3 regions of the Kitasatospora sp. HPM-01-4 genome follow, and region 1 is predicted to be linked to each of the others. Evidence: predicted binding sites of a transcription regulator. Region 1 holds the regulator's gene; each other region holds the start of a gene.
The links. Region 1 encodes HrcA, which represses chaperone genes, less so after heat shock. Its sites were predicted from a motif close to TTNGCACTCNGNNNNNCNGAGTGCNAA; they were not measured.

Region 1 (10,073 bases):
CCGGTTCTCCCGGATGTCGACGATCACGCCCTCCTTGGCCAGTTCCACCTTCAGGTCCCGGTGGAGCTGGGCCCAGCCGTTGCTCTGCATGTCGGGGATGTGCAGATAGCCGAGCCGGCCGCCGGAGAGCTCCCGGACGGCGGCCCGGCGGTCGGCCACCCAGTCGTGGTAGCGCAGCGGCTCCTCGTCGGCCAGCGGGACGATCACCGGGTGGCGCTGGACGCCGTCCTTCCCGGCGACGGTCAGCTCGACCGGCTGCCCGGCCGTACCCGCGAGCAGCGGGGCGGGGCCGGTGACCGGGTCGACCGGGCGGCCGTTGACGGCGAGCACCGCGTCCCCGGGCCGGACGGCCGCGCCGGGCGCGGCCAGCGGGGAACGGGCCCGCGGGTCCGAGGACTCGCCGGGCAGGACCCGCTCCACCCGCCACCGCTCGCCGTCCTTCACCAGGTCCGCGCCGAGCAGCCCCTGCCTGCGGGCGGCGTGCGCGCCCCGCCCGTACGGGAGCACGTACGCGTGTGAGGTGCCCAGTTCGCCCACGGTCTCCCAGAGCAGGTCGACCAGGTCGTCGTGGGAGCCGCAGCGGTCCACCAGCGGCCGGTAGCGCTCCAGCGTCCCGGCCCAGTCGTGGCCGCCCATGTCCGCGCGCCAGAAGTTGTCGCGCATCAACCGGCCGTTCTCGTCGAACATCTGGCGCCACTCGGCGGCCGGGTCCACGGTGACCCTGATCCGGTCGAGGTCGACGCTCAGGTCCTCGCCCTCACCGGCCCGGTGGCCGGCCGGGACGATCCGCAGACCGCCCCGGTCGAGCACGGCGGCCCGGGTGCCGTCGCCGCTCACCGCGAAGCCGTCCACCTCGGCGACCAGTTGCGAGGTCTGCAGCTTCCCGAAGTCGAAGCGCTCCAGCGCCGCGCGCGGCTGCTCGTCCTCCAGCGAGGCGGCGTTGTCGCCGAGGTTGCCGAGCAGCGGCTGCCTGGTCCAGAGCACACCGTCCTTGGCCGCCCGCAGGCTGCCGAAGCTGCCGCCCTCGACCGGGAACGGGACGATCCGGTCGGCGATGCCCTCCAGGTCGACCCGGGTGACGGGGACGGACTCGGCCCCCTCCCCGAACTCCCCGGAGCCCTCCTTCCTGGCCCCCTCGGGTTCCTCCTCCCCGGCCATCGGCTGCCCGGCGCGCTGCGGGCCGAACGGCGACGGGGTGTCCGCGGCCAGGGTGATGAGGTACGGCCGGGTGCCGGCCGGGAAGGACAGGTCGAAGATGTGCGCGTCGTAGACCGGGTCGAAGTTGCGCACCGAGAGGAAGACCAGGTACTTGCCGTCCGGCGTGAAGTCCGGCGAGTAGTCGATGAAGCGCGGCGGGGTGGCCTCGCCGACCGTACGGTCCGTGAGATCGGCCAGCATGATCTGCCGCAGCGCGTCGGCGCCCTGCACCGGCTGGGACCAGGTCAGCCAGCGCGAGTCCGGGGAGAAGGCCAGGTCGAGGACCTCGCCCTGCGCGCTGCGGGCCAGTTGGTGCACGGTGCCGTCGGCCAGGGCGACCAGCAGCACCCGGCCGTCGTGCGAGGCGACGGCGGCCTGCCGCCCGTCCGGCGAGACCGCCAGACCGAGGACCCGGCCGAGCTGCCCGCCGGCCAGCCCGCGGCGCTCCGTGCCCAGCACGTCGGGGGCCAGCTCGAGCGCGTCGTCACCCTCGGCGTCGGTCACCCAGAGCGCGCCCTGGGCACCGTCGGCTCCCGGTACGACCCGGGCCAGCCTGGCCCGCACCCCCGGTGTCTCCGCCAGTACCCGGCACGGGCCCTGACGGTGCGTCAGCCAGTGCACTCCGCCGCGTACCACCACGGCGCCGGCCCGGCCGGTACGGTCGGGGGCGACGGACTCCAACTGGCCGGTGGCCGGGGTCGGATGTGGCGCGCGACCGGTACGCGGACCGGCCAGTTCGATCTCCAGCCGGCGCGGCTCGGCGCCGTCCAGATCGTCCAGGATCCACACGTCGCCCGCGCTGTGCCAGACGATCCCGGTCCCGTCGGTGGTGGCGTTGCGGGCGTAGAACTCTCCGTCGCCGTGCCGGCTCAGGTCGCCGCCGTCCGGCAGGCTGGAGTACAGCTGCGCGACGCCCTCGTGGTCGGAGAGGAAGGCGATCCGGCCGCCCGCCCAGAGCGGGGAGTCGATGTTGCCGTCCAGGTCCTCGTGGACCCGGGCGAACTCCCGGCCGCCGATCCACAACTTGCCTGCCCGGCCGCCGCGGTAGCGCTTCCACCAGGCCGGCTCGCGATTGCTGGAGCTGGTCAGCAGCACCCGCTCGCCTCCCGGCTCGAAGGCCAGCCCGCCGATCGGCCCGTACGGCAGCCGGACCGGCTCGCCTCCGTCCAGCGGGATCGCGAACGCCCAGGTGCGGCGCAGGGTCGCCTGGCCGGCGCTGGTGATCGCGACCGGGCGGCCGTCCTCGGTCCAGCCGCGCAGCAGCGTCTGGGCGCTGCCCCAGTAGGTCAGCCGGCGGGCGGGGCCGCCCGCGGTGGGCGCGACATGGATCTCGGGTGCGCCGTCCCGGGTCGAGGTCCAGGCGATGTGCCGCCCGTCCGGTGAGAACCTGGGGTGGCTGACGGGAGTCTGGTCCGCCGTCAGCCGCCAGGCACGGCCACCGGTGATCGGCGCGATCCAGATGTCGTCCTCGGCCACGAAGGTCACGAGGTCGCCGTGCAGGTGCGGATGGCGCAGATAGGCGCCAGCTGAGGTGCTCTGAACGTCGGTCACGGCCGCCACCCTATGCACGGCCCCGATCCCGCGTGGCGGGTTTCGCACACTCGGGGATTCCCAGGGCAGTTGGGCATCCCGCCGAGGGCGCGGGGCACCGCGCGCGGCCGGACGGGAGCCCTGGCGCGGTGAAGTCCGCGAGGCGGACGGCGGCCCCTCAGGGGTGCGGGCACCGCGCGCGGCCGGACGGGAGCCCGGGATCCGGGCCCGGCCGTCCGGCGGGCGGAGCCTCAGCCCCAGCGCCCCGTCCGACCGAGCAGGAGCGCCCCCGCCGCCACCCCCGCCGTGGACGTCCGCAGCACCGAGGGCCCCAGCCGGTACGGCTTCGCCCCGGCCTCCGCGAAGGCGGCCAGCTCCTCCGGCGACACTCCGCCCTCGGGCCCGACGACCAGCACGATGTCCCCGCTCACCGGGAGCTCCGCCCCGGCCAGCGGCTCCGAGCCCTCCTCGTGCAGCACCGCCGCCAGCGCCGCCTGCCGCAGCAGCGGCAGCAGCTGACGCGTCGTCGCCATCTCCCGCACCTCGGGGAAGCGCAGCCGCCGCGACTGCTTCCCGGCCTCCCGCGCGGTGGCCCGCCACTTGGCGAGGGCCTTGGCACCGCGCTCGCCCTTCCACTGGGTGATGCAGCGGGCGGCGGCCCACGGGACGACCACGTCCACGCCGACCTCGGTCATGGTCTCGACGGCCAGCTCGCCCCGGTCGCCCTTGGGCAGGGCCTGGACCACCACGATCCTGGGCGCCGGCTCGGCCTCCCGCCGTACCGCCTCGACCGTCACCTCCAGCGCGTCCTTGCCGTGCACCGCGGCCACCGTGCCGTCCACGCCGAGCCCGAGCCCGTCCGCCAGCGTCACCGCCTCCCCGGCCTCCAGCCGCTTCACGGCGACGGCGTGCCGCCCCTCGGGCCCGTCCACCCGGATCACCGCCCCGGGGACGGCTGCGGCCAGCCGGTCGGTCTCGACGACGAACACGGGCGCGGTCATGGCATTTCCCCAAACACTCTCTCGGTACCGACGCAGCGGCGCCCGACGACCCCTGGGAGTCGCCGGGCGCCCGGAAGCTCACTCATCGACCGGTCGAAACCGGAGCCGGACCTCAGCGGCCGTTGAAGGCGTCCTTCAGCCGCGAGAACAGGCCCTGCTGCCCGGGCGCGAACTGCCCGGAGGGGCGCTCCTCGCCACGCAGCTGCGCCAGCCGGCGCAGCAGCTCCTCCTGCTCGGGGTCGAGCTTGGTGGGCGTCTGCACCTCGACATGCACTATCAGGTCGCCTCGCCCGCCGCCGCGCAGGTGCGTGACGCCGCGGCCGTGCAGCGGGATGGACTGCCCGGACTGGGTGCCGGGGCGGATGTCCACCTCCTCCAGGCCGTCCAGGGTCTGCAGCGGCACCTGGGTGCCCAGTGCGGCGGCCGTCATCGGGATGGTGACGGTGCAGTGCAGGTCGTCCCCGCGCCGCTGGAAGACGGCGTGGCTGGTCTCGGCGATCTCGACGTAGAGGTCTCCGGCGGGGCCGCCGCCGGGGCCGACCTCGCCCTCGCCGGCCAGCTGGATCCGGGTGCCGTTGTCCACACCGGCCGGGATCTTGACGGTGAGCGTGCGGCGGGCGCGGACCCGGCCGTCGCCGGCGCACTCGGGGCACGGGGTCGGCACGACGGTGCCGAAGCCCTGGCACTGCGGGCAGGGGCGGGAGGTCATGACCTGGCCCAGGAAGGACCGGGTGACCTGGGAGACCTCGCCCTTGCCGCGGCACATGTCACAGGTCTGCGCGGAGGTGCCGGGTGCGGCGCCCTCGCCGGAGCAGGTGGTGCAGGTGACCGCCGTGTCGACCTGGAGTTCCTTGGTGGTGCCGAAGGCGGCCTCCTCCAGGGTGATCTCCAGCCGGATCATCGCGTCCTGACCGCGCCGGGTGCGCGAACGCGGGCCGCGCTGGCCGGAGGCGGCGCCGAAGAAGGCGTCCATGATGTCGGAGAAGCCGAAGCCCGCCGCGCCGGCGCCGAAGCCGCCCGCGCCACCGCCGCCGTTGGGCGACAGCGGGTCCCCGCCGAGGTCGTAGACCTGCCTCTTCTGCGGGTCGGAGAGCACCTCATAGGCGGCGTTGATCTCCTTGAACCGCTCCTGCGTCTTCGGGTCCGGGTTGACGTCCGGGTGCAGTTCGCGTGCCAGGCGCCGGAACGCCTTCTTGATCTCGTCCTGCCCCGCATCCCGTCGGACGCCGAGTACCGCGTAGTAGTCCGTGGCCACCAAATGCTCCGCTTGTTCCGCCTGTAGAAGTGCTTGCGACTGGTCACCGCCGGTTCAACCAGCGGCCTGTTCTACGACTCGGCCAGGATCTGGCCCAAGTACCGCGCCACCGCTCGCACCGCCCCCATTGTGCCCGGATAGTCCATCCGGGTCGGACCGATCACCCCGAGTTTTGCCACACTCTGGTCGCCGGAACCGTAACCGACCGAGACGACCGAGGTGGAATTGAGCCCCTCGTACTCGTTCTCGTGGCCGATCCGGACCGTCATCCCGGCGTCCGCCGTCTCACCCAACAGGCGGAGCAGCACCACCTGTTCCTCCAGTGCCTCCAGCACCGGCTGGATGGTGAGCGGGAAGTCGTGCCCGAAGCGGGTCAGGTTGGCCGTACCGGCCAGCATGATCCGCTCCTCGTTCTGCTCGGCCAGCGTCTCGAACAGCGTGGCGAGCACCACACTGACCGTCGACCGATCCGACGGCTCGAAGGCCGCCGGAAGTTCCTCCAGCGCACCGGGCACGTCGGGCAGCGCGCAGCCGACCGCGCTCGTGTTGAGCCTGGACCGCAGGTCCGCCAGCACGCTCTCGCCGACCGTACCCGGGCAGTCCACCAGCCGCTGCTCGACCCGGCCGGTGTTGGTGATCAGCACCAGCATCACCTTCGCCGGGGCCAGCGCCACCAGCTCGATGTGCCGGACCGTGGACCGGGAGAGCGAGGGGTACTGGACCACCGCGACCTGTCTGGTCAGCTGCGCCAGCAGCCGGACCGTACGGGCCACCACGTCGTCCAGGTCGACCGCGCCCTCCAGGAAGTGCCGGATCGCCCGGCGCTCCGGCGCGCTCATCGGCTTGACCTCGGCCAGCTTGTCGACGAACAGGCGGTAGCCCTTGTCGGTCGGGATCCGCCCGGCGCTGGTGTGCGGCTGGTGGATGTAACCGTCCTCCTCCAGCGCCGACATGTCGTTGCGCACGGTGGCCGGGGAGACCCCCAGGTTGTGCCGTTCGACCAGGGCCTTGGAACCGACCGGCTCCTCGGTGCCCACGTAGTCCTGCACGATGGCGCGCAGCACCGCCAGCTTGCGCTCGTCCAGCGGACGGCGGGTGTCGAGTCGGCGCTCGTCAGCACGGCGTTCGCTGTACACGGCACGCACCTCCGTCTTCGTCCGTTGAACCGGTAGCCGCCCGGCTCCCTGGCACTCTGGAAGGCAGAGTGCCAGAACCGTACTTGCCAGTGTACGGCCCGGGTCCGACGGCAGGAACGGGCCGCCCCGGTGATCCTTACCGGATCCGGGGTACGAAGTCGGTGCCCCGGGCCCCCCGGAGTGGCAGCATCGAAGGCGAGCGATGGTAACGAAGGAGCAGAGATGTCGGCTTCATCCCAGCACTCCCGGTTCGCACCCGACCGTGGCCTGACCGGGCGGATGGTCACCACGATGTTCCTCATCGGACTGCTGTACGTCGGCTTCACGGGAGTACTGATCGTCCTGCTGCGCGGAGCGTGGCCGCTGATCGTCCTGATCTCCGGCGGACTCTTCGTGGCCCAGTTCTGGTTCAGCGACAAGATCACCGAACGGGCGATGGGCGCCCGGCCGGTGAGCCCCGAGCAGTATCCGCAGCTGCACGGCACCATCGACCGGCTCTGCGCCCTGGCCGACATGCCCAAACCCCGCGTCGCGGTGGCCGACAACGACATGCCCAACGCCTTCGCCACCGGCCGCAACCCGCAGAACGCGGTGGTCTGCGTCACCACCGGACTGCTGCGGCGCCTGGAGCCGGAGGAGCTGGAGGGTGTCCTCGCCCATGAGCTCTCGCACGTCGCGCACCGGGACGTCGCGGTGATGACCATCGCCGGATTCCTCGGTGTACTGGCCGGGGTGATGACCCGGATCGCCCTGTACGGCGGCTTCCTCGGCGGCGGCAACCGGAACAACAACGACAGCACCGCGGCCATCGCCATGCTGGTCATCCCGCTGGTCAGCATGCTGGTGTACGCGATCAGCTTCCTGCTCACCCGGCTGCTGTCGCGCTACCGCGAGCTGGCCGCCGACCGGGCCGCGGCCCAGCTCACCGGCCGCCCCAGCGCGCTGGCCTCGGCGCTCACCAAGGTGACCGGCCAGATCGCGGCCATTCCCAGCAAGGACCTGCGCCAGGCGCAGCCGTACAACGCCTTCTACTTCGCGCCCGCGCTGAACGCCCGGGAGGCCGCGAGCCAGCTGATGTCCACCCACCCGACGCTGGAGCAGCGGCTCGCCCAACTGGCCAGGATCTCCGCCGACCTCGGCCACTGACCCCTGCCTCGGACACCCCGGGCACCCCGGACATCTCAGACGCCTCAGACACCCCGTACACCGCAGACAAGGACCACCGTGGGATTCCTGGACGCCCTCTTCGGCCGCACCAAGCCCGTGAAGCCCGATCTCGACCAGCTGTTCGCCGTCCCCTCGGCGGCCCTCACCCTGGAGGCCGCGGCCGGGTTCCGGCCGACCGGCCTCGGCTCGGTCTGCTTCGCCGCCGTGGAGGGCGGCGCCTTCAACGAGGTGCAGCGGCAGGTCCGGGCGCTGCTGGACGCCGACACCGAGCGCGGCGGCACCCCGGTCGAGGCCAGCCAGGACTCCTACGGCTACTCCTGGCTGCTCGCCCGGCACACCCCCGAGCAACTGCCCGAGCTGGTCAACGATCTGCACGCGGTCAACAGCGAGCTGGAGGCGAACGGCTTCGGCCCCCAGCTGCTCTGCTCGATCGTGGCCTTCCGCAACGACGCGGGCCGGTCACTGGGCCTGGTCTACCTCTACAAGCGCGGCACCTTCTACCCCTTCGCACCGCTCGCCGGCGAGAAGCGGGACAACCCGTTGGAAATCCAGGTGAAGGCGATGCTCGCCGACGACCTGCGGATCGAACCGGACCTCTCCCGCTGGTTCCCGGTCTGGGGCGCCCCCGGCCTCTGAACGGGCCGGCACCCGCCCGACCGCCACTCCCGTGCCGGGTTTCATATAGTCACCGCATGCGCAGCAGGCAGTACGGACCCGACCTGACCCCGCCCTGGAAGCGTCAGCAGCCCGCGCCGGAGGTCACCGCCGAGCGTGATCTGGTCGTGGAGGAGGTGAGTACCGGGTTCTGCGGGGCCGTGGTGCGGTGTGAGAAGACCGCCGAGGGCCTGACCGTCACCCTGGAGGACCGCTTCGGCAAGCACCGGGTCTTCCCGATGACGCCCCGTGGCTTCCTGCTGGAGGGCAAGGTGGTGACGCTGGTCCGCCCGACCGGCCCGGCCTCCGCCCGCACTCCGGGACGCACCGCCTCCGGCTCGGTCGCGGTACCCGGCGCACGGGCCCGGGTGGCCCGTCAGTCGCGCATCTACGTCGAGGGGCGGCACGACGCCGAGCTGGTCGAACGGGTCTGGGGCGACGACCTGCGGATCGAGGGGGTGGTCGTGGAGTACCTGGAGGGGATCGACGATCTCCCGGCGATCGTCGCCGAGTTCGGCCCCGGACCGGACCGCCGCCTCGGCGTCCTGGTCGACCACCTGCTGCCCGGCACCAAGGAGCACCGGATCGCCGCCCAGGTCACCGGCGACTGCGTGCTGGTCGTGGGCCACCCCTACATCGACATCTGGCAGGCCGTGAAACCGGGCAGCGTCGGCATCCCGGCCTGGCCCGCCGTCCCCCGCGGCGAGGTCTGGAAGGAGGGCGTCTGCCGCCGCCTCGGCTGGCCCCTCGACACCCCGTCAGCCTGGAAGCGCATCCTCGCCTCGGTCGACAGCTACCGGGACCTGGAGCCGGAACTGCTGGGCCGGGTCGAGGAGTTGATCGACTTCGTGACGGCCGGCCAGCCGTAGGCACCGGGTCCGGCGGTGGATCCCGGTGCCCGGGCCGGGATCAGTCCACCAGGTCGCGCACCACGGCGTCCGCCAGCAGCCGCCCCTGGAGGGTGAGCACGGCCCGCCCGTCCTCGAAGGCGGCGGGGTCCAGCAGCCCGTCCGCCAGGGCGCGTTCGGCCGCGCGGCGGCCGTCGGCGGCGAGCAGCGAGAGCGGGCAGCCCTCCCTCAGCCGCAGTTCGAGCAGGATCCGCTCCACCCGCCGGTCCTCCTCCGGCAGGACCTCGCGCCCCTGCGCGGGGGTGCGCCGCTCCGCGAGCGCCTGGGCGTACGCGGCGGGGTGCTTGCGGTTCCACCAGCGGACGCCGCCGACGTGGCTGTGCGCACCGGGCCCCGCGCCCCACCAGTCGGCACCGGTCCAGTAGAGCTCGTTGTGGCGGCACCGTCCGGCCTCGGTGGTGGCCCAGTTGGAGACCTCGTACCAGGAGTAGCCGGCCGCGGTGAGCGCCTCCTCGGCGATCAGGTAGCGGTCGGCGTGGACGTCGTCGTCCACCATGGGCAGCTCGCCGCGCTTGATCCGGGCGGCCAGCCTGGTGCCCTCCTCGACGATCAGCGAGTACGCGGAGACGTGGTCGGGACCCGCGCCGATCGCCGCGTCCAGCGAGGCCCGCCAGTCGTCGTCGGACTCGCCGGGGGTGCCGTAGATCAGGTCGAGGTTGACGTGCTCGAAGCCCTCGGCCCGTGCCTCGGCGACGCACGCCTCGGGCCGGCCCGGTGTGTGGTGCCGGTCGAGCAGGGAGAGCACGTGCGGACGGGCGCTCTGCATGCCGAAGGAGATCCGGTTGTACCCGCCCTCCCGCAGCTCGGCGAGGTACGCGGGGTCCACCGACTCCGGGTTGGCCTCCGTGGTCACCTCGGCGTCGGCGGCGAGCCCGAACTCCTCCCGGATCGCCGCCAGCATCCGCACCAGGTCCCGGGCGGGCAGCAGGGTGGGGGTCCCACCGCCGAGGAACACCGTCCGCACCGGCAGATCGGCGGAGCCCAGCACCTGCCGGGCGAGCCTGATCTCCGCGATCAGGTTGTCGGCGTACGTCTCCTGCGAGGCGACCGCGCCCGAGGAGCGCAGCTCGGTGGCGGTGTAGGTGTTGAAGTCGCAGTAGCCGCAGCGGGTGGCGCAGTACGGCACGTGGACGTAGAAGCCGAATGGCCGATCGCCCAGGCCGGCCAGGGCGTGGTCGGGCAGGGAACCGTCAAACGGCACGGGTTCGCCGTCGGGGAGTGCGGA
Region 2 (10,073 bases), 2.4 Mb from region 1:
GTGTCGACGGCGGCGCTGAAGCCGAAGACCGTCCCGTTCTGCTGGGCGAACCGTACGACGTGTTCGATGCGGAGCCCGTCGGTGCCGGTGGTCGTCACCGTACGGCTGTAGACGGTGTAGTTCCCGGCGGTCGGGTCGGCGGTGCCCGGGGTGACCCTGAAGGCGGCCTGCACCGGCGGTGTCTTCTTCGGGTCCACCAGCCAGACCGTGCGGCTGCCGAGCGAGTAGACGACCCGCAGGCCGGTACCGGAGGCGGCGGGCAGCTGGGGCGGGGCCTGACTGGCGCCGGGGGACGGCGAGGCCGTCGAGCCGGTCGCGGTGCCGGCACCGGCCGAGGGCTTCGCCGCGAGGGCCCGGGTCTGAGCGCCGTCGGCCTGGAAGGCCAGCAGACCGACCACCGCCAGGGCACCGACGGTCAGGCCGGTGACCACCACTCCAGGACGCGTGCTCGCCACGTGTGCTCCGATCGCCGCCTCGTGCTGTCCGGGCCCATCGTGCCAGGTCCGCCGGGCCGGGCAGGCCCGATCCGGACGTGTGTTCCGAACCGGTACGAAAAGTCGACCCCGGCGACCCTCTAACCTTGACTCCGTGCTGCTGCTCGCGTTCGACACCGCAACCCCCGCCGTCACCGCCGCCGTCCACGACGGTACGGCCGTCCTCGCCGAGACCTTCCAGGTCGATGCCAGAAGGCACGGTGAGCTGCTGCTCCCCGCCGTGGACGAGGTACTGGGCGCCGCAGGCGTCGACAAGCACCAGCTGACCGCCATCGCGGTCGGCGTCGGCCCGGGCCCCTACACCGGCCTGCGGGTCGGCCTGGTCACCGCCGCCGCGCTCGGCCATGCGCTCGGCCTGCCGGTGTACGGCGTCTGCACCCTGGACGCCATCGCCCACCAGGCCCGCGCCGAGGGGCTGACCGGGCCGTTCACGGTCGCCACGGACGCGCGGCGCAAGGAGGTCTACTGGGCCTCGTACGACGCCTCCGGCACCCGTGTGCAGGGCCCGGCCGTGGACCGTCCCGCCGAGCTGACCCCCGAGGCCCGCTCGGTCGGTGCCGGCGCGCTGCTCTACCCCGAGACCTTCCCCGGTGCGCAGGGGCCCGAGCACGTCTCGGCCGGTGCGCTCGCCGACTTCGCGGTCACCGAGCTGGCCGCCGGGCGCGAACTGCTGCCCAACGTGCCGCTCTACCTGCGTCGCCCGGACGCCCAGGTGCCCGCGGGCTACAAGGCGGTGCTCCCGGCGTGACGACTGTGCGCACCGAGCGCGCGGCACCGCGCCGCGATGCGGTGACCCTCCGGCCGATGCGCTGGTGGGACATCGAGCCGGTGATGGAGCTGGAGCTCCGGCTCTTTCCCGAGGACGCCTGGTCGCACGGCATGTACTGGTCCGAGCTGGCCGAGGCGCACCCCGGCGGCAGCCGCCACTACACCGTCGCCACCACCCCGGACGGCACCGTCGTCGGCTACGCGGGGCTGATGGCGGTGGCCGGCGAGGGCGATGTGCAGACCATCGCGGTCGCGCCGGACCGCCAGGGCGCGGGCCTCGGGGCCGCGCTGCTGGCCGACCTGGTCACCGAGGCCGCCCGGCGCGGCTGCGCCGAACTGCTGCTGGAGGTGCGGGTGGACAACCCGCGCGCCCAGCACCTCTACGAGCGCTTCGGCTTCGAGCCGGTCGGCGTCCGGCGCGGCTACTACCAGCCGGCCAACGTGGACGCGCTGGTCATGCGGCTCGACCACCCGCAGGAGGGCGCCCCGCAGCGGGACGTCCCGCAGTACGACGTGAAGCAGTACGACGTGAAGGAACCCGATCATGGCTGACGAACCGCTCGTCCTCGGTATCGAGACCTCCTGCGACGAGACCGGCGTCGGCATCGTCCGGGGTACCACCCTGCTGGCCGACGCGGTCGCCTCCAGCGTCAACGACCACGCCCGGTACGGCGGTGTGGTCCCCGAGATCGCCAGCCGCGCGCACCTGGAGGCGATGGTCCCGACCATCCAGCGCGCCCTGGACACCGCCGGGATCAAGGCGTCCGACCTGGACGGCATCGCCGTCACCGCCGGGCCCGGCCTGGCCGGCGCGCTGCTGGTCGGGGTGAGCGCGGCGAAGGCGTACGCCTGGGCGCTGGACAAGCCGCTGTACGGGGTCAACCACCTCGCCTCGCACATCTGCGTGGACCAGCTGGAGCACGGCCGGCTGCCGGAGCCCACGATGGCGCTGCTGGTCTCCGGCGGGCACTCCTCGCTGCTGCTCAGCGAGGACATCACCACCGACGTCCGCCCGCTCGGCGCGACCATCGACGACGCGGCGGGCGAGGCCTTCGACAAGGTCGCCCGGGTGCTGGGCCTGGGCTTCCCCGGCGGTCCCGTGGTGGACCGCAGGGCACGCGAGGGAGACCCGGCGGCGATCGCCTTCCCGCGCGGCCTGAGCGGGGCCAAGGACCCCGAGTACGACTTCTCCTTCTCCGGCCTGAAGACCGCCGTCGCCCGCTGGGTGGAGGCCAGGCGCCGGGCCGGGGAGGAGGTGCCGGTCGCCGACGTCGCCGCGTCCTTCCAGGAGGCCGTCACCGACGTGCTCACCCGCAAGGCCGTCAAGGCGTGCAAGGCCAACGGTGTCGATCACCTGATGATCGGCGGTGGTGTGGCGGCCAACTCGCGGCTGCGCGAGATGGCCCAGCAGCGCTGCGACAAGGCGGGCATCGTGCTGCGGGTGCCGCGTCCGGGCCTGTGCACCGACAACGGGGCGATGGTCGCCGCGCTCGGTGCCGAGATGGTCTGGCGCAACCGGGCGCCGTCCGCCTTCGACCTCTCGGCGGACTCCTCGCTGCCGGTCACCGAGGTCTCGGTGCCGCACAAGGACCTGCACTCCGCCGCGCACGAGGCGCTGAAGGCATGACCCTCGCACAGATGTGGGAGGCCCGGGCGGCCGAGGGCCGGGGCGGCGAGCTGCACCGCTGGGTGCACGACGCCGCCCTGCCCGCGCTGCGCGGCTCGGCCGGGCTGGCCCGTGCCGAGGTGTTCACCGCCGCCGGGGACCGGGTGCTGCTGATCACCTGGTGGACGGCGCAGCCGGTGCCGGTCCCCGATCCGCCGGCCGAGCTGCTGGCCCGTCCGGCCCACCGCTGGAGTTTCACCAGCAACCACGTGGAATAGCGTGGCGTCCCGTCAAGTGTTCGAAGGACGACGACGGGAAGCGCGGCGCGGTGAAGAACTACAGCAGGTACGTGGCCGGGGCGGCGGTGCTCATATCGGCGCTGACCGCTTGCAGTAGCGGTGGCGGGGACAGCACGAGCGCGGCACCCCAGGCCTCGGCGGCCCACTCGGCGCAGGGCTCCGCCGCACCGCAGGCGTCCGCCTCCCCGGCGGCGACCCAGGCCGATGCCGCGGCCTGGGAGAAGTGGAAGCTGAAGCCGCTGCCCGCGGCGCCCGCCGCCCCGGCCGACAAGCCGATCAAGCTGACGGCGAAGGGCCAGGTCCCGGTCTTCAGCACGGTCCCCACCAAGGACAAGATCGTTTTCGTCACCATCGACGACGGTGCGGAGAAGGACCCCAAGTTCGTCGAGATGATGACCGACCTCAAGGTCCCGATCACGATGTTCCTGACCAAGGACATCATCAAGAACGACTACGGCTACTTCAAGCCGCTGCAGGCCCTCGGCAACCACATCCAGAACCACACCGTGGACCACCCGCAGATGAGCAGGATCTCGCCGGCCAAGCAGAAGTCCGAGGTCTGCGAGGACCAGGCGACGCTCACCGAGCAGTACGGCAAGGCCCCGCTGCTCTTCCGCCCGCCGTTCGGTGACGGCGCGCACTCCGCCGCGCTGAACACCGCCGTGCAGGAGTGCGGGCCGCGCGCGGTGGTGCTGTGGCAGGAGTCGATGCAGGTCCACGACATGCAGTACCAGACCGGCGACAAGAAGCTGAAGCCCGGTGACATCATCCTGGCCCACTTCCGCGGCCCCTCCGAGCTGCACGGCGAGACCATGACCGAGATGTTCGGCGAACTGCTCAGCCGGATCCAGGAGCAGGGCTTCGCCGTCGCCCGCCTGGAGGACTACATCCAGGCACCCGCCGGCTGACCCCTCCCCGGGCGGACCGCTCCCCGGGCGGACCCCTCCCCGGGCGGACCGCAGGCCGGGCGCCTGAGTCCGGCCGGGCGCCCGCCGGCCGGACTCAGGCGCCCACCGGCCGGGCCGCCGTCACGGGCTGGGCCAGCATCATCAGCGGGCCGTGGTCGGTGCGGCTGAGGATCACCGTCAGCTCGTTCGGGCCGCTGGGCTTGAGCTGGCGGCGCAGCTCCTCCGGGGTGATGCCGATCCCGCGCTTCTTGATCACCACGGTGCCGACCCCGCGCTCGCGCAGCAGGGCCTTCAGCTTCTTCACGTTGAACGGCATGACGTCGCTGATCTCGTACGCGTGCGCGTACGGGGTCGGCACCAGCCGGTCCGAGGTCAGATAGGCGATCATCGGGTCGATCAGCCGCCCGCCCACCTGCTCGGCCACCTCGGAGACCAGATGGGCCCGGATCACCGCGCCGTCCGGCTCGTACAGATAGCGGCCCACCTCACCCGCCTGCGGATCGGGCCGCCGCCCGCCGGTCAGGGTGTGGTCGCCGGGCAGCAGGGTGGCCCGGTGCGGCTGTGCGGCCCGGGTGCCGAACCAGAGCGCGGCCTCCTTCACCTCGCCGTGGTCGGAGACCCACTCGGCCTCGGCGTCCTCCGGCACCAGCTCGTGCGGGATGCCGGGGGCGACCTTGAGCGCCCCGAACGGAGTACGGCGGGCGGCCTCGATCGCCCAGGAGAGCGGCGGCGAGTACGCCTGGGGATCGAACACCCTGCCGCGCGCGGTGCGGCGGGCCGGGTCGGTGAAGACCGCGTCGTACCCGGTCACGTCCACCTCGGTGACATCGGCGCAGCGCACCTCGATCAGCCCGGCCAGGCCCAGCGCGGCGGCGTTCGCCTCGGCGACCGCGCAGGTCAGCGGATCGCGGTCGACCGCGAGCACCGCGACTCCCGTCCTGGCCAGCGCGATCGCGTCGCCGCCGATCCCGCAGCACAGGTCGGCCAGCCGGCGCACCCCCAGCTCGGCGAAGCGCCGCGCGCGCCACTCGGCCACGCTGCGACGGGTGGCCTGCTCGACCCCGTTGGGGGTGAAGTACAGCAGGTCCGCCAGATCGCCGAACTTCGCCCTGGCCCGCTGCCGCAGCTGCGCCTGGGCCAGCGCGGCCGACACCAGCTCGGCGGGGTGCTCGCGGCGCAGCCGGGTGGCCACCGCCAGTTCCTCGCCGGGCTTGAAGTCGCGCAGTGCGGCCAGCAGCGTCTGGCCCTCGTCGGTCAGCAGGGCCCGGAACGATTCGATCTCCACGGGGTCATTCTCCCCGCTCCGGGCGGCTCGCCTCAGTCGCAGTCGTTGCTGCCGCTGTAGCAGGGGTGGTAGTCCGAGGGCAGCGGCCGGGGCTTGTAGTCCCCGTCGTGCCGGTGCTGGTACGCGTAGCCGGCGCTGCCGCCCAGCAGCAGGGCGGCGAGCAGCAGCCCGTGCAGCACCGGGGTGATCCGCAGCCGGCCGCGTGCCGACAGCACGGTGATCAGCAGCAGTGCGAGGACGAAGACCCAGAACAGCACCACCGGTGTCCAGTCGTACGGCGGTGCGGCCGGGTGCGGTGGCCGGTCGTTCGCCGGGGCCAAGGCCGCGGCGTCCGCCCCGGCCCAGGCGCGCAGCCCCAGGTACAGGGCGGTGCAGGCGCCGCCCACGCCGACGAGGACGGCGAGTGCGACGGCGAGGGCCGCGTCGGCGAGCAGACCGGGCCGGTCCGATGAGCGATCGGTAGCCATGGGGGGAGTCTGTCCGAGTGAGGGGCGGTCGTACATGAGTACGGCTACTCAGAACGCATCGGCGGGTTTCGCGGAACACCGAGGCGCGCCGTTGGCACTCTGGTTGACTGAGTGCTAACGGCCCCCTATGGTCGTTCCTGGCACTCCCCACCGGGAGAGTGCTAATGCGATGGAGCGTGCCTGACCCCCGCGACGGCAGGCCCGCAGGCATCGCCACCTACCTGTAGAACTACCCCGTAATCTCCGAAGGGGAGCTCGGACGTGACCACCGTCAGCAGCAAGGTTGCCATCAAGCCGCTTGAGGACCGCATCGTGGTCCAGCCGCTCGAGGCCGAGACCACCACGGCCTCCGGCCTGGTTATCCCGGACACCGCCAAGGAGAAGCCCCAGGAGGGCGTCGTCCTGGCCATCGGCCCGGGCCGCTTCGAGGACGGCAAGCGCGTCGAGCTCGACGTGAAGGTCGGCGACGTCGTCCTGTACTCGAAGTACGGCGGCACCGAGGTCAAGTACAACAACGAGGAGTACCTCGTTCTCTCGGCCCGCGACGTCCTGGCGATCGTCGAGAAGTAAGTCGTACCGACCCGCCCCGGATCCGTGTCAGCCCTGACAGGGGTCCGGGGCGTGGTTGTTGGCTCACGTACGCAGAAATCCTGAGGAAACGGAACCATGGCGAAGATCCTGCAGTTCGACGAGGACGCCCGCCGCTCGCTGGAGCGCGGTGTCAACAAGCTGGCCGACACCGTCAAGGTGACCATCGGCCCCAAGGGCCGCAACGTCGTCATCGACAAGAAGTTCGGCGCCCCGACCATCACCAACGACGGTGTGACCATCGCCCGCGAGGTCGAGCTGGACGACCCGTACGAGAACCTCGGCGCGCAGCTGGTCAAGGAGGTCGCCACCAAGACCAACGACGTCGCGGGTGACGGCACCACCACCGCCACCGTGCTGGCCCAGGCCCTGGTCAACGAGGGTCTGCGCAACGTCGCCGCCGGTGCCGGCCCGGCCGCCCTGAAGAAGGGCATCGACAAGGCCGTCGCCGCCGTTTCCGAGCACCTGCTCTCCATCGCCCGCGAGATCGAGGGCAAGGACGACGTCGCCGCCGTCGCCTCGCTGTCCGCGCAGGACACCCAGGTCGGCGAGCTGATCGCCGAGGCGATCGACAAGGTCGGCAAGGACGGTGTCATCACCGTCGAGGAGTCGAACACCTTCGGCGTGGAGCTGGACTTCACCGAGGGCATGCAGTTCGACAAGGGCTACCTCTCGCCGTACTTCGTCACCGACGCCGAGCGTCAGGAGGCGATCCTGGAGGACCCGTACATCCTGATCAACCAGGGCAAGATCTCCTCCATCCAGGAGCTGCTGCCGCTGCTGGAGAAGATCCTGCAGGGCGGCTCCAAGCCGCTGCTGATCATCGCCGAGGACGTGGACGGCGAGGCGCTCTCCACCCTCGTGGTGAACAAGATCCGCGGCACCTTCAACGCCGTCGCCGTCAAGGCCCCGGGCTTCGGTGACCGCCGCAAGGCCATCCTCGGCGACCTGGCCGCCCTGACCGGTGCCACCGTCATCTCCGAGGAGGTCGGCCTCAAGCTCGACCAGGCCGGTCTGGAGGTGCTGGGCAGCGCCCGCCGCGTGACCATCACCAAGGACGACACCACCATCGTCGACGGTGCCGGTGACACCGAGGCCGTCGCGGGCCGCGTCGCCCAGATCAAGGGCGAGATCGCCGTCACCGACTCCGACTGGGACCGCGAGAAGCTGCAGGAGCGACTGGCCAAGCTGGCCGGCGGCGTCTGCGTCATCAAGGTCGGCGCCGCCACCGAGGTGGAGCTCAAGGAGCGCAAGCACCGCCTGGAGGACGCCATCTCGGCGACCCGTGCCGCGGTCGAGGAGGGCATCGTCGCCGGTGGCGGCGCCTCCCTGGTCCACGCCGCCAAGGTGCTGGAGGACGGCCTGGGCCTGGCCGGCGACGAGGCGACCGGTGTCGCCGTCGTCCGCCGCGCGCTGGTCGAGCCGCAGCGCTGGATCGCCCAGAACGCCGGCCTGGAGGGCTACGTCATCGTCCACAAGGTCGCCGAGCTGGAGGCCGGCCACGGCTACAACGCGGCCACCGGCGAGTACGTCGACCTGGTCAAGGCCGGCGTCATCGACCCGGTCAAGGTCACCCGCTCCGCCCTGGAGAACGCCGCCTCCATCGCCTCCCTGCTGCTCACCACCGAGACCCTCGTGGTGGAGAAGAAGGTGGAGGAGGAGGCCGCCGCCGGCCACTCGCACGGCGGCCACGGCCACGCCCACTGACGCTCGCTTTCAGTGACCGGAGGTCCGGCCCGTACCCTGAGGGGTGTGAGCCGGGCCTCCGGCGTTTTCCGGACCAGCGCCGTTCTCCCGAACGGTGCGAGGGGCGTCCGGCCGGTCGGCGCGGGGAGCCGCCCGAGGCGGAGGCGACCGCGGTCGGCCGGGCTCGCCGGGCCGGTTGCCCCGAATGTCCTGGCTGCCCCGAATGCCCCAGAAGCCGCTGGTTATCAGGGAAATTTTGCGATGGCCAAAGTCTGCCTTATAACTGAGGCATGATCGAGGCCCGCCACCTGCGTGTCCTGCGCGCTGTCGCCAAGACCGGCTCCTTCTCCGCCGCGGCCCGCGAGCTCGGCTGTACCCAGCCCGCGGTGAGCCAGCAGATGAAGGCGCTGGAGAAGTCCGTCGCCACTCCGCTGGTGGTCCGCTCGGGCCGGGGCATGCAGCTGAGCGAGGCGGGACAGGTACTGCTCAAGCACGCCACCGGCATCCTGGCCGGCCTCTGCGCCGCCGAGGAGGAGGTGGCCGCGATCGCCGGACTGCGGGCCGGCCGGGTGCGGCTGGTGTCCTTCCCGACGGCCAGTTCCGTCCTGGTTCCGCCGGCGGTCGCCCGGCTGAGGGGTGCGCACCCGGGGGTGCGGGTGTCCCTGGTCGAGGCCGAGCCGCCGGAGTCCCTGGCGATGCTGCGCGGCGGCGAGTGCGAGGTCGCGCTGGCCTTCCGCTATCCGGAGTCCCAGGGCAGCGTCTTCCCGGCCCCCGCGCACGGCTCGCCGCGTGAGGCCCGTGCCGAGGCGGCCCTGGAGGCGGCCGCCGCGCTGGCCGTCAACGACTGGTCCGACCTGGTGGTCCGGCCCCTGCTGGACGATCCGCTGGTCGGGCTCGTTCCGGCCGGGCACCCGCTGGCCGGGCGGGACGAGAGCAGCCCGGTGGACCTGGCCGAGCTGGCGCAGGAGCAGTGGATCGCGGGCTGCCCGCAGTGCCGGGGTCACCTGGTGGAGCTGTGTGCCGCCGCCGGCTTCGATCCCCGGATCGACTTCGCGACCGACGACTACCCGGCGGTGGTCGGTCTGGTCGCGGCCGGCCTCGGGGTGGCGGTGCTGCCGGGTCTCGCGCTGCGCTCGGTGAGCCAGGCGGGCATCGCGGCGGTGCCGGTGCGGGCGGCGGGTGGCGAGACGGCGGCCCGTCAGGTGGTGGCGCTGACCCTGCCGGACCTCGCCGAGGTGCCGGCCGTCTCGCTGATGCTGGACCAGCTCTCTGCCTCGGTGGACCAGGTCTCTGTTGTCGCGGCCGCCGGCTGACCTCTGCTCCGTACGGGTGAACGGGGCGGGCTGGTGGCATGCGGAAGCCTCGTGAAGAAACGTTTCTCCACGAGGTATCGGACTATCAGTGGCCACTCGCCGTCGGCATGCTGAGCGGTACCTGGACCTCGGTCAGCCGGTTGCGGGAGCGGCCCATCAGCTCCTCGCGCTCGTCCTCGGTCAGTCCGCCCCAGACGCCGTACGGCTCCCGTACGGCCAGCGCGTGCGCCGCGCACTCGGCCCTCACCGGGCACCGCATGCAGACCTCCTTGGCGCTTGCCTCCCGCGAGCTTCGCGCGGCCCCGCGCTCGCCCTCCGGGTGGAAGAAGAGCGAACTGTCCACGCCGCGGCAGGCGGCGGAGAGCTGCCAGTCCCAGAGGTCCGCGTTGGGGCCGGGGAGGCGGGAGAAATCTGCCATGGCTCATTCCCTTCGAGGGGTTCGACGCCGGGAGACTCGTCGGCTCGGCCCGGTCGCGACCGAGCCGGTATGGACACCTGGAAATATGACTTACGGCAACCACTGGGACAAGTCACCCACAGAGTGGCACAACAGTCAATGACCGTACGGAAGCTATAAAAACGGCCAAATTCGGGCATGGTGTCTGGCGGTGTCGCTGTGGCAACCGGGTGGCCGCGGGGGCGCGAGCGGGCCATGTGGT
Region 3 (10,073 bases), 890 kb from region 1:
GTAGTTCCAGCTCTTCAGCAGGTCCTGCGCCTCACGCACGTACGGGTCGGTGATGTTGACCTTGAGCAGCAGCGGGACCAGCGTCTGTGCCATCACGTTGGTGTTGTCCAGCTGCATCGACTGCATGTCGTCCAGCGAGATCTTGCCGCCGTTCTTCAGCTTGCCCTCGATCAGATCGGTGATCTGCTTGGCCCGGGTGCCGTACTCCCAGTCCTTGGTGAGCAGGTACTGGTACGACGGGTCGACCACGGCCTGGTTGGCGGTGACGATGTAGCCGCTCTTGGGGTTGAAGCTGTACGGCAGGGAGTTGAAGGGCACGAAGTCCTTCTGCCAGCCGTAGCTGGAGTCCCAGCCGGGCGCCGGGTAGGTGCCGTCGCCCTTGGTGCGCTGCGGGATCATGCCCGGCGCCTGGTAGCCGATGTTGCCCGCGGTGTCGGCGTAGATCAGGTTCTGCGCGGGGACCGCGAAGTCGGCGGCGGCGGCGCGGAACTCGGTCCAGTTGGTGGCGCGGTCCAGCATGAACACGGCGTCCATGGTCTTGCCCGGGATGAGGGCGGTCCACTGGAGTGCCACGCCGTAGCCCTGGGCGCGGTCCGGGGCGGAGTTGCCCGCGGGGGCGTACTTGCCGACGGTCTGCTCCTCGGAACTCTGGTCCGAGATGAGCGGGCCGCGGTTGGTGGTGCGGACGGTGATGGTCCGGTCGGCTCCGCCGGCGACCTTGATGGTCTCCTTGCGGGTCTGGAACTTCACCTGCTGGCCGTCGACCAGGTAGCTGTCGGGGCCGGTGATCTTCTCCAGGTAGAGGTCCTGGACATCGGCGCCGAGGTTGGTGAAGCCCCAGGAGATCTTCTGGTTGTGGCCGATCACCACACCGGGCATGCCGGCGAAGGTGAAGCCCGAGGTGTCGTAGGCGCACTTGGCGCTGACGGTCCGGCAGTGCAGGCCCATCTGGTACCAGACGGAGGGCAGACCGGGGCCGAGGTGCGGGTCGTTGGCGAGCATCGGCTTGCCGGTGGTGGTGTGATCGCCGCTGACCACCCAGGAGTTGGAGCCGATGCCCTGGCCCTGCGGACCGAGCAGCTGCGGCAGCCCGGCCATCTTGCCGGAGATGTCAGTGAACAGCGACTCGGTGGCGGCCCGGCCCTGGGCGGTCGCGGCGGCGGTACCGGCCGGGGCGGTGGAGCCGTCGGCGGGGACGTAGTTGCCGTCCTTGCCGACCTTCCCGGTCTTCACGATGGTGCCGTTGCGGTCGTACGGGTAGTCCGGGTAGAGCTGGGCGATCTGGTCCTGCGTGAAGTCCTGGGAGAGCAGCGAGCGGTCGATCTCCTCCTGCATGTTGCCGGAGAGGTTCCAGGCCATCGCCTTCAGCCAGGCCACCGAGTCCACCGGGTCCCACGGCTCGGGCTTGTAGCCGCTGTTGACCGTGCCGAGCAGGGTGTACTCCAGCGAGGCGCTCTGGCCGCCGGGGTGCTGGCCGAGCCAGGCGTTCACGCCGTCCGCGTAGGCCTTCAGGTACTTCTTGGTGTCGGCGGAGAGCTGGGTGTCGTACTCCTGCTGCGCGACCTGGCGCCAGCCCATGGTGCGCAGGAAGGTGTCGTTCTCGACCTGGCCGGAACCGAACATCTCGGAGAGCCGGCCCGAGGTGATGTGACGCCGGACGTCCATCTCCCAGAACCGGTCCTGGGCCTGGACGTAGCCCTGGGCGCGGAACAGGTCCTCGGGGGTGTCGGCGTACAGCTGCGGAATGCCGTTGGCGTCGCGCTTGACGTCGACCGGCGCGGACATGCCGGCCACCGAGACGCTGCCGTCGACGTCGGGGAAGGAGGCACGGACGGCGCTCACCGCCCAGTAACCGCCGCCACCGACTGCGGCCACGAGCAGCACGACCAGCACGAGCACGATCAGACGGGCGCGCCGGAACTTCTTCGAGCGGGGCATCTGGGTCCTTGGCTGGGGTTGCGTTTACGGCCGTGACAGGTCACCACATTAGGGCGACTCGGCTGGCGGACATGCACCGGGGACGTCCACGGTCGGCCGAGGTGGACCCTATCCGGTCTCGATGGGCGGAGGTCGACAATCAAAGAGCAGGTAAAATGTTAGACTGAGTAACAAGTCGCCGAACGAGCCATTCGTTTCCGGCCATACTCGCCTGCCCCCGACCGCCCCTTTGACGTGCCGAGGTGCCACTGCGTGACTGTCGACCACCTGAACCGCTTCCTGCTCGAGTTCTCCGTGATCCTCCTGTTCGCGGTGGTGGCCGTGCGACTCTCCACCCGATCAGGGCTGCCCAGCCTGCTGATCTACCTGGGGATCGGTGTCGCGCTGGGCCAGAACGGCCTCGGAGTCAGCTTCAACAACGCCGAACTCACCCAGGTCCTCGGCTATGCGGCCCTGGTGGTGATCCTCGCCGAAGGCGGCCTCAAAACCAGCTGGAAGGCGATCAAGCCGGTCATGCCGGCCGCCTCGGTACTGGCCACCGTCGGTGTGGCGGTCAGCGTCTTCGTCACCGCCGCGGGCGCGCACTGGCTGGCCGGTTTCGACTGGCGGGTCTCGCTGCTGCTCGGCGCGATCGTCTCCTCCACCGACGCCGCGGCGGTCTTCTCGGTGCTGCGGATGGTGCCGCTGCCGGCCCGGCTGACCGGCCTGCTGGAGGCCGAGTCCGGCTTCAACGACGCCCCCGTGGTGATCCTGGTGGTCGCCTTCGCCACCACCGGGCCGATGGACTCCTGGTACGCACTGGTCGGCACGATCATCGCCGAGCTGGCCATCGGCGCCGTCGTCGGCCTGGTCGTCGGCAAGCTGGGCGCGTACGCGGTCAAGCACGTCGCACTGCCCTCCTCCGGCCTCTACCCGATCGCCGTGATGTCGCTGGCGGTCCTGGCCTACGCGGGCGGCGCGCTGCTGCACGGCTCCGGCTTCCTGGCGGTCTACATAGCCTCGGTGATCCTCGGCAACGCCAAGCTGCCGCACGGCCCCGCCGTCCGCGGCTTCGCGGACGGACTGGCCTGGATAGGGCAGATAGGCATGTTCGTGGTGCTCGGCCTGCTCTGCAACCCCGACACCATGGGCTCGGCGGTCGTCCCCGCGCTGGTGATAGGCGCGGTGCTGGTCTTCGTCGCCAGACCCGCCTCGGTCTTCGCCACCCTGACGCCGTTCCGGCTGCCCTGGCGCGAGCAGGCCCTGCTGAGCTGGGCCGGGCTGCGCGGCGCGGTACCCATCGTGCTGGCGACCATCCCGCTGGTCGCCGAGGTGCCGCAGGCACAGCAGGTCTTCAACATCGTCTTCATCCTGGTCGTGGTCTTCACCCTGCTCCAGGGCCCGACCCTGCCACTGGTCGCCCGCCACCTGCGGATCTCCGACGGCTCGCTGGGCCAGGACCTGGACATCGAGTCCGCGCCGCTGGAGCACCTGCACGGCCGGCTGCTCTCCGTCGCGCTCTCCGGGGAGTCGAAGATGTCCGGCGTCGAGGTGGGCGAGCTGCGGCTCCCCGCCGGGTCGGCGGTCACCCTGGTGGTCCGCGACGACAGCAGCTTCGTCCCCGACAAGACCACCGTGCTGCGGGCCCAGGACGAACTGCTGGTGGTCACCACCGAGGAGGTCAGCGAGGCCGCGGAGCGCAGACTGCGGGCGGTCGACCAGGGCGGAAAGCTTGCCGGATGGCTCAACGGACGCTAGGTTCGGTGCTTTTCCGCGGCGTTCACCTTGCGTTGACCGGGCGGAACGGGTCCGAAGTGCGTACTATGGACCAACTCATCTGTTTTCATCACCGAAAATCCGCTACATCTGTCTGATGCAGAGTTGGCGCGACCGCTCGGCGGCCGTGGTCCCTCCGCTGCCGGCCCGCTGCTGAGCCGCACCGGCCGAGGTGGACCCCCGGTATCTACCCCGGTCAACGCATGAGAGGACGACTCTCGGCGCTGCCGGGCCACCCCCGTTTCCCGGTCGGTGCTACCAGACAGCAGGAAGGACCGACCGTGACGGCGCGCCGAACGGTCGCAGAGCCCACCCCTACCCGCGTCGGCTACGGGACCCTGCTCCGCACCCCCGGAGCCTGGACCTTCCTGGTCCCCGCCTTCGCGGCCCGACTCCCCTACGCGATGCTCAGCGCGGGCATCGTCCTGCTCATCCAGAGCGCCTACGGCTCGTACGGCACGGCAGGTCTGGTGGTGGCGTTCGCCGCCGCGACCCAGGCGCTGATCGGACCGCAGACCGGCCGGCTGTCCGACCGGTACGGCCAGGCCACCGTGCTGGTGCCCACCGTCGTGGTGCACGCGGTCTCGGTGGGCGCGCTGATCGCGCTGGCGCTGGGCCACGCGCCGACCTGGACGCTCTTCGTGTCCGCCGGTGCGGCCGGCGCCAGCGTGCCGCAGATCGGCGCGATGGTCCGGGCCCGCTGGGTCGCCAAGCTCTCCGACTCGCCCCGGACCCTGAACACCGCGTTCGCCTTCGAGTCGGTGACCGACGAGTTCACCTTCGCGATCGGCCCGGTGCTGGCCACCGGCATCACCGCCCTGGCCTCGCCCTCGGTGGCGCTGATCACCGAGGCCGCGCTGACCGTGGTGGGCGGCCTGGCCTTCGCCGCGCAGCGCCGTACCGCGCCCGCGCTGCACCCGTACGTGCCCGGCGCCGCGCAGGTGTCGGCGCTCTCCTCGCCCGGCGTCCGGCTGCTGGCCGGCTCCTTCCTGGGCGTCGGCTCCGTCTTCGGCGCCATGACGGTCTCGGTGGCCGCCTTCGCCAGGGCCGAGGGGCAGCCCGACCTCAACGGCGTGGTGTACGGCATCTTCGCCGGCGGCAGCATGCTGGCCGGTGTGCTGTACGGAATGATCTCCTGGCGGCGCTCGGTCAAGCAGCGGATGCTCGGCAGCTACACGCTGCTGGTGCTGGGCTGCTCGACCCTCTGGGCCATGCCCAACCTGGTCGCGCTGTCGATCGCCGGGCTGTGCTGCGGTCTGGCCATCGCACCGACCCTGATCAGCGGCTACACCCTGGTCGAGACGCTGGTCTCGGACGGTGCCAAGACCGAGGCGTTCACCTGGCTGACCGGCGCCATCGGGCTCGGCCTGGCCGCGGGTTCGATCGTGGCCGGGATGCTGGTGGACTCGCACGGCGCCTGGGCCGGCTTCGTGGTGCCCGTCATCGGAGCCGGGCTCGGCCTGGTCGCGCTGGTCTCGCTGCGCCGCCTGCTGGACGCTCCCGGCGAGAGCGGCCGCGTCGTGGCACAGGGCGGGGCCCAGGTGCGGCTGGCCGGGGCGTCCAAGGGCTGAGACCGGTTCCCCGCTCCGGGGCCGGGGGCCGGGGCGGGGACATCTCACACCCGGCGACGCTGGACTGATCCAGCGGAATGCCGCATCATTGACCGTCGTTAGCACTCATCAGGCGAGAGTGCCAGGAGGAAGACAAGTGCCCACGTACCAGTACCAGTGCACCGAGTGCGGCAACGGCCTGGAGGCGGTGCAGAAGTTCACCGACGAGGCGCTGACCACGTGCCCCGACTGCCAGGGAAAGCTCCGCAAGGTCTTCTCGGCCGTGGGCGTGGTCTTCAAGGGCTCCGGCTTCTACCGCACCGACAGCCGCTCCGCTTCGAGCAGCTCCGTGAGCTCCTCGTCGTCCTCGACCTCGTCGTCCGGCGCTTCGTCGTCCGGTACTTCGTCGTCCACGTCGGCTCCGGCCCCCTCGGCCGCCGCGGCGAGCACCAGCACCGCGAGCTGACACGGCACGGCACCGCCGTCCGCGACATTCGCGCGAAAGGCCCGGGTTCGGAGACGAACTCCGGGCCTTTCGTATGACCGCACCACTCCTGTGAGTGAAGTGGGTTGTCCACAGGGCCGGGTTTTCCACAGGAATCCGCGGGGGGATTCCCCGACAGGTGCGGTGCGCGCACCCTGATGCGCATGACGACCTACCTGGAACACCACCGACTGCACTCCCACCCCACCGCCACCACGACAACGGCCATGTCCTCGGCCGTGCCGCCCCGGCGCGCCGTACCGCCCTTCCCGCCGATCCGCCGCAGGGGTGGTGGACGGCACCGGCTCCAGCAGGCCGTCCGGCACCGGCCCGGGGTGGTGGTGACCGGGCTGCTGGCCGCCGCCACCGCGCTCACCGCCGGGCCACTGCGGCCCGGCCCGTCATCGCCCGCCGCCCCGGCCACGGCCGCGACCACCCCACACTGCACCGGGGCGGCGCCGCCCAGCGGCTGAGACTCCCGGCGGCTCAGTAGCGCGGCGCCCGGTGACACCGGGCGGGACCGGGCGATCAGTCGCCGTGGTGCGGCGGCCGCTGGCTCAGATACCAGTCCAGCCCGCGCCCACCGAGCTCCGCCGCCTCCGGGCGCTCGCCCCAGCCCCGGTCGGTGTCGTCCCGCGTCTGCCGGTCCAGCGGGTCGCCGAAGACCAGCTTCGCCTTCGGCCGGGTCGGTTCTTCCTGCTCGGCCATCTCTGCTCCGTTCCTTCTCAACTGCATCCAGCGTAGGCGGCACGGCGCCGGCGGCCGCGGACAGCGCGGGGCCCCGGTCCGGTCGGTATCGGACCAGGGCCCCGAGGGCGCTAAGGTCAGGCGGCCTCGAACCCCGCGTGGTCGGCGATCTTCTTCAGCTCGGCGAGCGCGTGCTTCTCGATCTGGCGGATCCGCTCCCGGGTGAGCCCATGCTGCTTGCCCACCTCGGTCAGCGTGCGCTCACGGCCGTCCTCCATCCCGTACCGGGAGCGGATGATGGAGGCCGTCCGGTCGTCCAGCCGGCCGATCAGGTCATCCAGCTCCTCACGGCGGAGCATGACCATCACGGCGTCCTCCGGGGAGACCGCCCCGGTGTCCTCGACCAGGTCACCGAACTGGGTCTCGCCCTCGTCGTCCACGGACATGTTGAGGCTGACCGGGTCACGGGCCCAGTCGAGCACGTCCTTGATCCGGTCCTCGGTGGTGTCGAGTTCGGCCGCGATCTCGGCGGGCTCGGGCTCGCGGCCCAGCTCCTTGGCCTTCTCGCGCTGCACCCGGCGGATCCGGCCGAGCTCCTCGACCAGGTGGACGGGCAGTCGGATGGTGCGCGACTGGTCGGCGATCGAGCGGGTGATCGCCTGGCGGATCCACCAGGTCGCGTAGGTGGAGAACTTGAACCCCTTCGCGTAGTCGAACTTCTCGACCGCCCGGACCAGGCCGGCGTTGCCCTCCTGGATCAGGTCGAGCAGGGGCAGGCCGCTGCGGGGGTACCGCCGGGCGACCGCGACCACCAGGCGGAGGTTCGAGCGGATGAAGACGTCCTTCGCGCGCTCGGCGTCATCGGCTATCGCCTCCAGCTCCTCGCGCGTGGTGCTCTCGGGAATGGCGTCCTCGTCCAGCAGGTGCTGGGCGTAGACACCCGCCTCGATGCGCAGCGAGAGCTCGACCTCCTCGGCGGCATCGAGCAGAGGCGTCCGGGCGATCTCGTCGAGGTACATGCCGACAAGGTCGCGGTCCGCCTCAAGGTTGTTCGGGCGGGCCGAGCGAGTGCGGTCGGCACTGCCACGGACGACGGCACGAGTGGCCATGCTTGCTCCCTTGCTGCTGGTGCCGGTCTGCCTCGACTTCACCCCCCGACGGGGCGAGCCGGGGCCGAAGAGAAGAGGCAGAGAGTTGAAGGCAAAGAGATGCGGGCCCCGTGAAGGCTCACACGTAACGATCCAACGCACAGATTTCGGACAACATTCCCAACTCGGCCAGATTCTTCGCGCGATGCAGTATCCTGCGGAATTTGGTCCATGATCACGCACATTGTGTGACCGATTGGAGACAGGGTGTGCCTAAATCGCCCCGTCCACCGAATCAACGAATGAGATTCGACATCCGCAGCCTCTCCTCACAAAAGATGCAAAATCGCTATCGGCGCGGTGCGGGCTCCACCCCTGCCCCGGGGAAGGTGTCAGCCATGCACCTGCCCATCGACGGCGCCATCGCCACCCCCGCCCGGCGCCGCCGCAGCCGACTGCTCGACTCCGCGGCGGCGGCCCTCGGCTGCGCCGCCCTCCTGGGAGTGCTCCTCGCCCTGGTGGCGAGCCACTGGGGCCCACTGGCCCGACTGGACCGGTCCTGGGTGGACGCACTGCACGGCTTCGCCCGCGGCCACACCGCCTGGACGGCCTCCATGCAGATGGTCTCCGACATCGGCGGCCCGGCCACCACCCGCATCGTGCTGGGCGTGGCGGCCGTCTGGCTCTGGATGATCGGCGCCCGGATGCTGGCCGGCTGGGCCGCGGCCCAGCTGCTGCTCGGCTGGCTGGCCGGCTGGGGCGGGAAGATACTGGTCGACCGAGCCCGGCCGCACTTCGCCGACCCGGTGTCGTACGCCTCGGGCGCGGCCTTCCCCTCCGGGCACGCGATGGCCTCGGCGATCACCGGCGCCGCCCTGGTGATCCTCCTCTGGCCGCACGCCAACCGCGCCGGGCGGGCCGTCGCCTGCACCGTCGCCGCACTCGCCGTCCTGATCATCGGCTGGACCAGGATCGCCCTCGGTGTGCACTGGCCCAGCGACGTCCTGGCCGGATGGCTGGCGGCCGGCCTGGTGGTCGCCGGAGTGACGGTCGCGGTCGAGCTGTGGCGGCCCGGCGCACTGAACCGGGACGTGCGCCGGATCGACCGGCACACCCGGCCGAGGGTGCAGCGCGTCCTGGCCTCGGGAGAGACGGGGGCGCGTCACGAGGGTGAATCCGCCACCTCACCTGACGGTCAGTGAGAAAGGTCACATCCCGTTGGAGTGATCTTCGAAGGGGAATCGGTACAGTGCCGCGCCGGCCAAAGTCCTCCGTGCCGCCATCAAGGAAAACACCGCAAATCTGGTCATTAGGGGCAGGCTTCCGTCCGGTTGGAGCGGATTCCGGACCATCCGGCACCGGTGGGAGATCTCGGGCACACGGCACACCGCTCCCCATCGAGTGCCGAGTTGAGGCAGACTTCTCCGGCTGGGTGCAGCTGCGCCCAGTCCCGGGGGAACCAAGCACGACGGCGCGGACCGAGCCGGTCGTACGAGGCAGCACCGGCTCCGTACACCAAGGGACCGCCGGACAGCGGTTGTGGAAGCCCCGTGACCGCGCACTGCCCAGGCACCGAGTGACGGGGGTCCGATGACCATGCACACGACGGGCGAGCCTTCCGGCTCGTACGGCGACCCGCCCACCATGCCCCTGCGTCAGATCACCGACGAGCAGTTCATGCCGCCCATGCCCCCGCAGGCACAGCAGCAGCCGCAGTACGGTGCACAGCCGACCATGCAGCTGGGCACCCAGCTGCCGCCGCCGCGCCAGCCACTGGAGCAGCCCCCGGCGGAGGCCGAGGAGGCCCCGGCGGACAAGGGGTCCTCCACCGCCCGCAACGGGCTGATCATGGCCCTGGGGTCGCTCACCTCGCGTGCGCTGGGGTTCGTGCGGGCCGGCGTGATCGCCGCCGCGCTGGGTACCCACCAACTCGCTGACGGCTATGCCGTGGCCACCCTGCTGCCGACCACCGTCTACATGATGCTGATCGGCGGTGTGCTCAACTCGGTCTTCGTTCCCGAACTGGTGCGCGCCGCGCAGACCCACAAGGACCGTGGCGTCGCCTACACCAACCGTCTGCTGACGGCCTGCGGTGTGGCGTTGATCGTCATCACCCTGAGCGCCTGGCTCTTCGCACCGCAGATCGTGGACTCCTACACGAACTACGGCCCCGCGGACCACGTCCAGCGGGACCTGACCATCGCGCTGGCGCAGTACTGCCTGCCGGCCATCCTGTTCTACGGCGTATTCGGCCTGCTCAGCCAGGTGCTCAACGCGCGTGACCGCTTCGGTGCGATGACCTGGGCGCCGGTGATGAACAACGTCGTGGTCATCGGCGTCTTCAGCCTCTACATCGGGATCTGCAAGCACGCGGAGACCGCCGACCAGATGAGCAGCGGCGCCAGCATGCTGCTGGGCATGGGCACGGCGTTCGGCATCCTGGTGCAGGCGCTCTCCGTGCTGCCCTCCCTGCGCGCCTCGGGATTCCGCTTCCGGCCGCGCTTCGACTGGAAGGGTGCCGGTCTCACCACCCCGCTGCGGGCGGCGGGATGGGCACTGCTGCTGGTCGTG

Region 2: a site for HrcA is predicted at 5,919-5,945, ahead of groES (co-chaperone GroES). Genes of this name have one in related genera too.
Region 3: a site for HrcA is predicted at 5,363-5,389, ahead of ACSMTC_RS21945 (FmdB family zinc ribbon protein). Genes of this name have one in related genera too.

Annotation. Positions count from the first base shown of each region.
Region 1 covers NZ_JBPQGP010000005.1:5,930,753-5,940,825, reverse strand. Annotated here, with positions in the region: gene ACSMTC_RS25750 (S41 family peptidase) at 1-2,748, opposite strand, end outside; gene ACSMTC_RS25745 (16S rRNA (uracil(1498)-N(3))-methyltransferase) at 2,979-3,728, opposite strand; gene dnaJ (molecular chaperone DnaJ) at 3,841-4,983, opposite strand; gene hrcA (heat-inducible transcriptional repressor HrcA) at 5,055-6,068, opposite strand; gene htpX (zinc metalloprotease HtpX) at 6,342-7,265, shown strand; gene pspAB (PspA-associated protein PspAB) at 7,344-7,922, shown strand; gene ACSMTC_RS25720 (DUF3097 domain-containing protein) at 7,979-8,809, shown strand; gene hemW (radical SAM family heme chaperone HemW) at 8,850-10,073, opposite strand, start outside.
Region 2 covers NZ_JBPQGP010000005.1:3,521,859-3,531,931, reverse strand. Annotated here, with positions in the region: gene ACSMTC_RS14925 (L,D-transpeptidase) at 1-455, opposite strand, end outside; gene tsaB (tRNA (adenosine(37)-N6)-threonylcarbamoyltransferase complex dimerization subunit type 1 TsaB) at 589-1,242, shown strand; gene rimI (ribosomal protein S18-alanine N-acetyltransferase) at 1,299-1,814, shown strand; gene tsaD (tRNA (adenosine(37)-N6)-threonylcarbamoyltransferase complex transferase subunit TsaD) at 1,807-2,889, shown strand; gene ACSMTC_RS14905 (hypothetical protein) at 2,886-3,146, shown strand; gene ACSMTC_RS14900 (polysaccharide deacetylase family protein) at 3,197-4,075, shown strand; gene ACSMTC_RS14895 (class I SAM-dependent methyltransferase) at 4,170-5,360, opposite strand; gene ACSMTC_RS14890 (DUF6234 family protein) at 5,393-5,827, opposite strand; gene groES (co-chaperone GroES) at 6,089-6,397, shown strand; gene groL (chaperonin GroEL) at 6,494-8,122, shown strand; gene ACSMTC_RS14875 (LysR family transcriptional regulator) at 8,392-9,414, shown strand; gene ACSMTC_RS14870 (WhiB family transcriptional regulator) at 9,500-9,832, opposite strand.
Region 3 covers NZ_JBPQGP010000005.1:5,036,401-5,046,473, reverse strand. Annotated here, with positions in the region: gene ACSMTC_RS21960 (penicillin acylase family protein) at 1-1,938, opposite strand, end outside; gene ACSMTC_RS21955 (potassium/proton antiporter) at 2,191-3,675, shown strand; gene ACSMTC_RS21950 (MFS transporter) at 3,975-5,264, shown strand; gene ACSMTC_RS21945 (FmdB family zinc ribbon protein) at 5,401-5,709, shown strand; gene ACSMTC_RS21940 (hypothetical protein) at 5,892-6,200, shown strand; gene ACSMTC_RS21935 (hypothetical protein) at 6,256-6,435, opposite strand; gene ACSMTC_RS21930 (sigma-70 family RNA polymerase sigma factor) at 6,552-7,523, opposite strand; gene ACSMTC_RS21925 (phosphatase PAP2 family protein) at 7,901-8,704, shown strand; gene murJ (murein biosynthesis integral membrane protein MurJ) at 9,093-10,073, shown strand, end outside.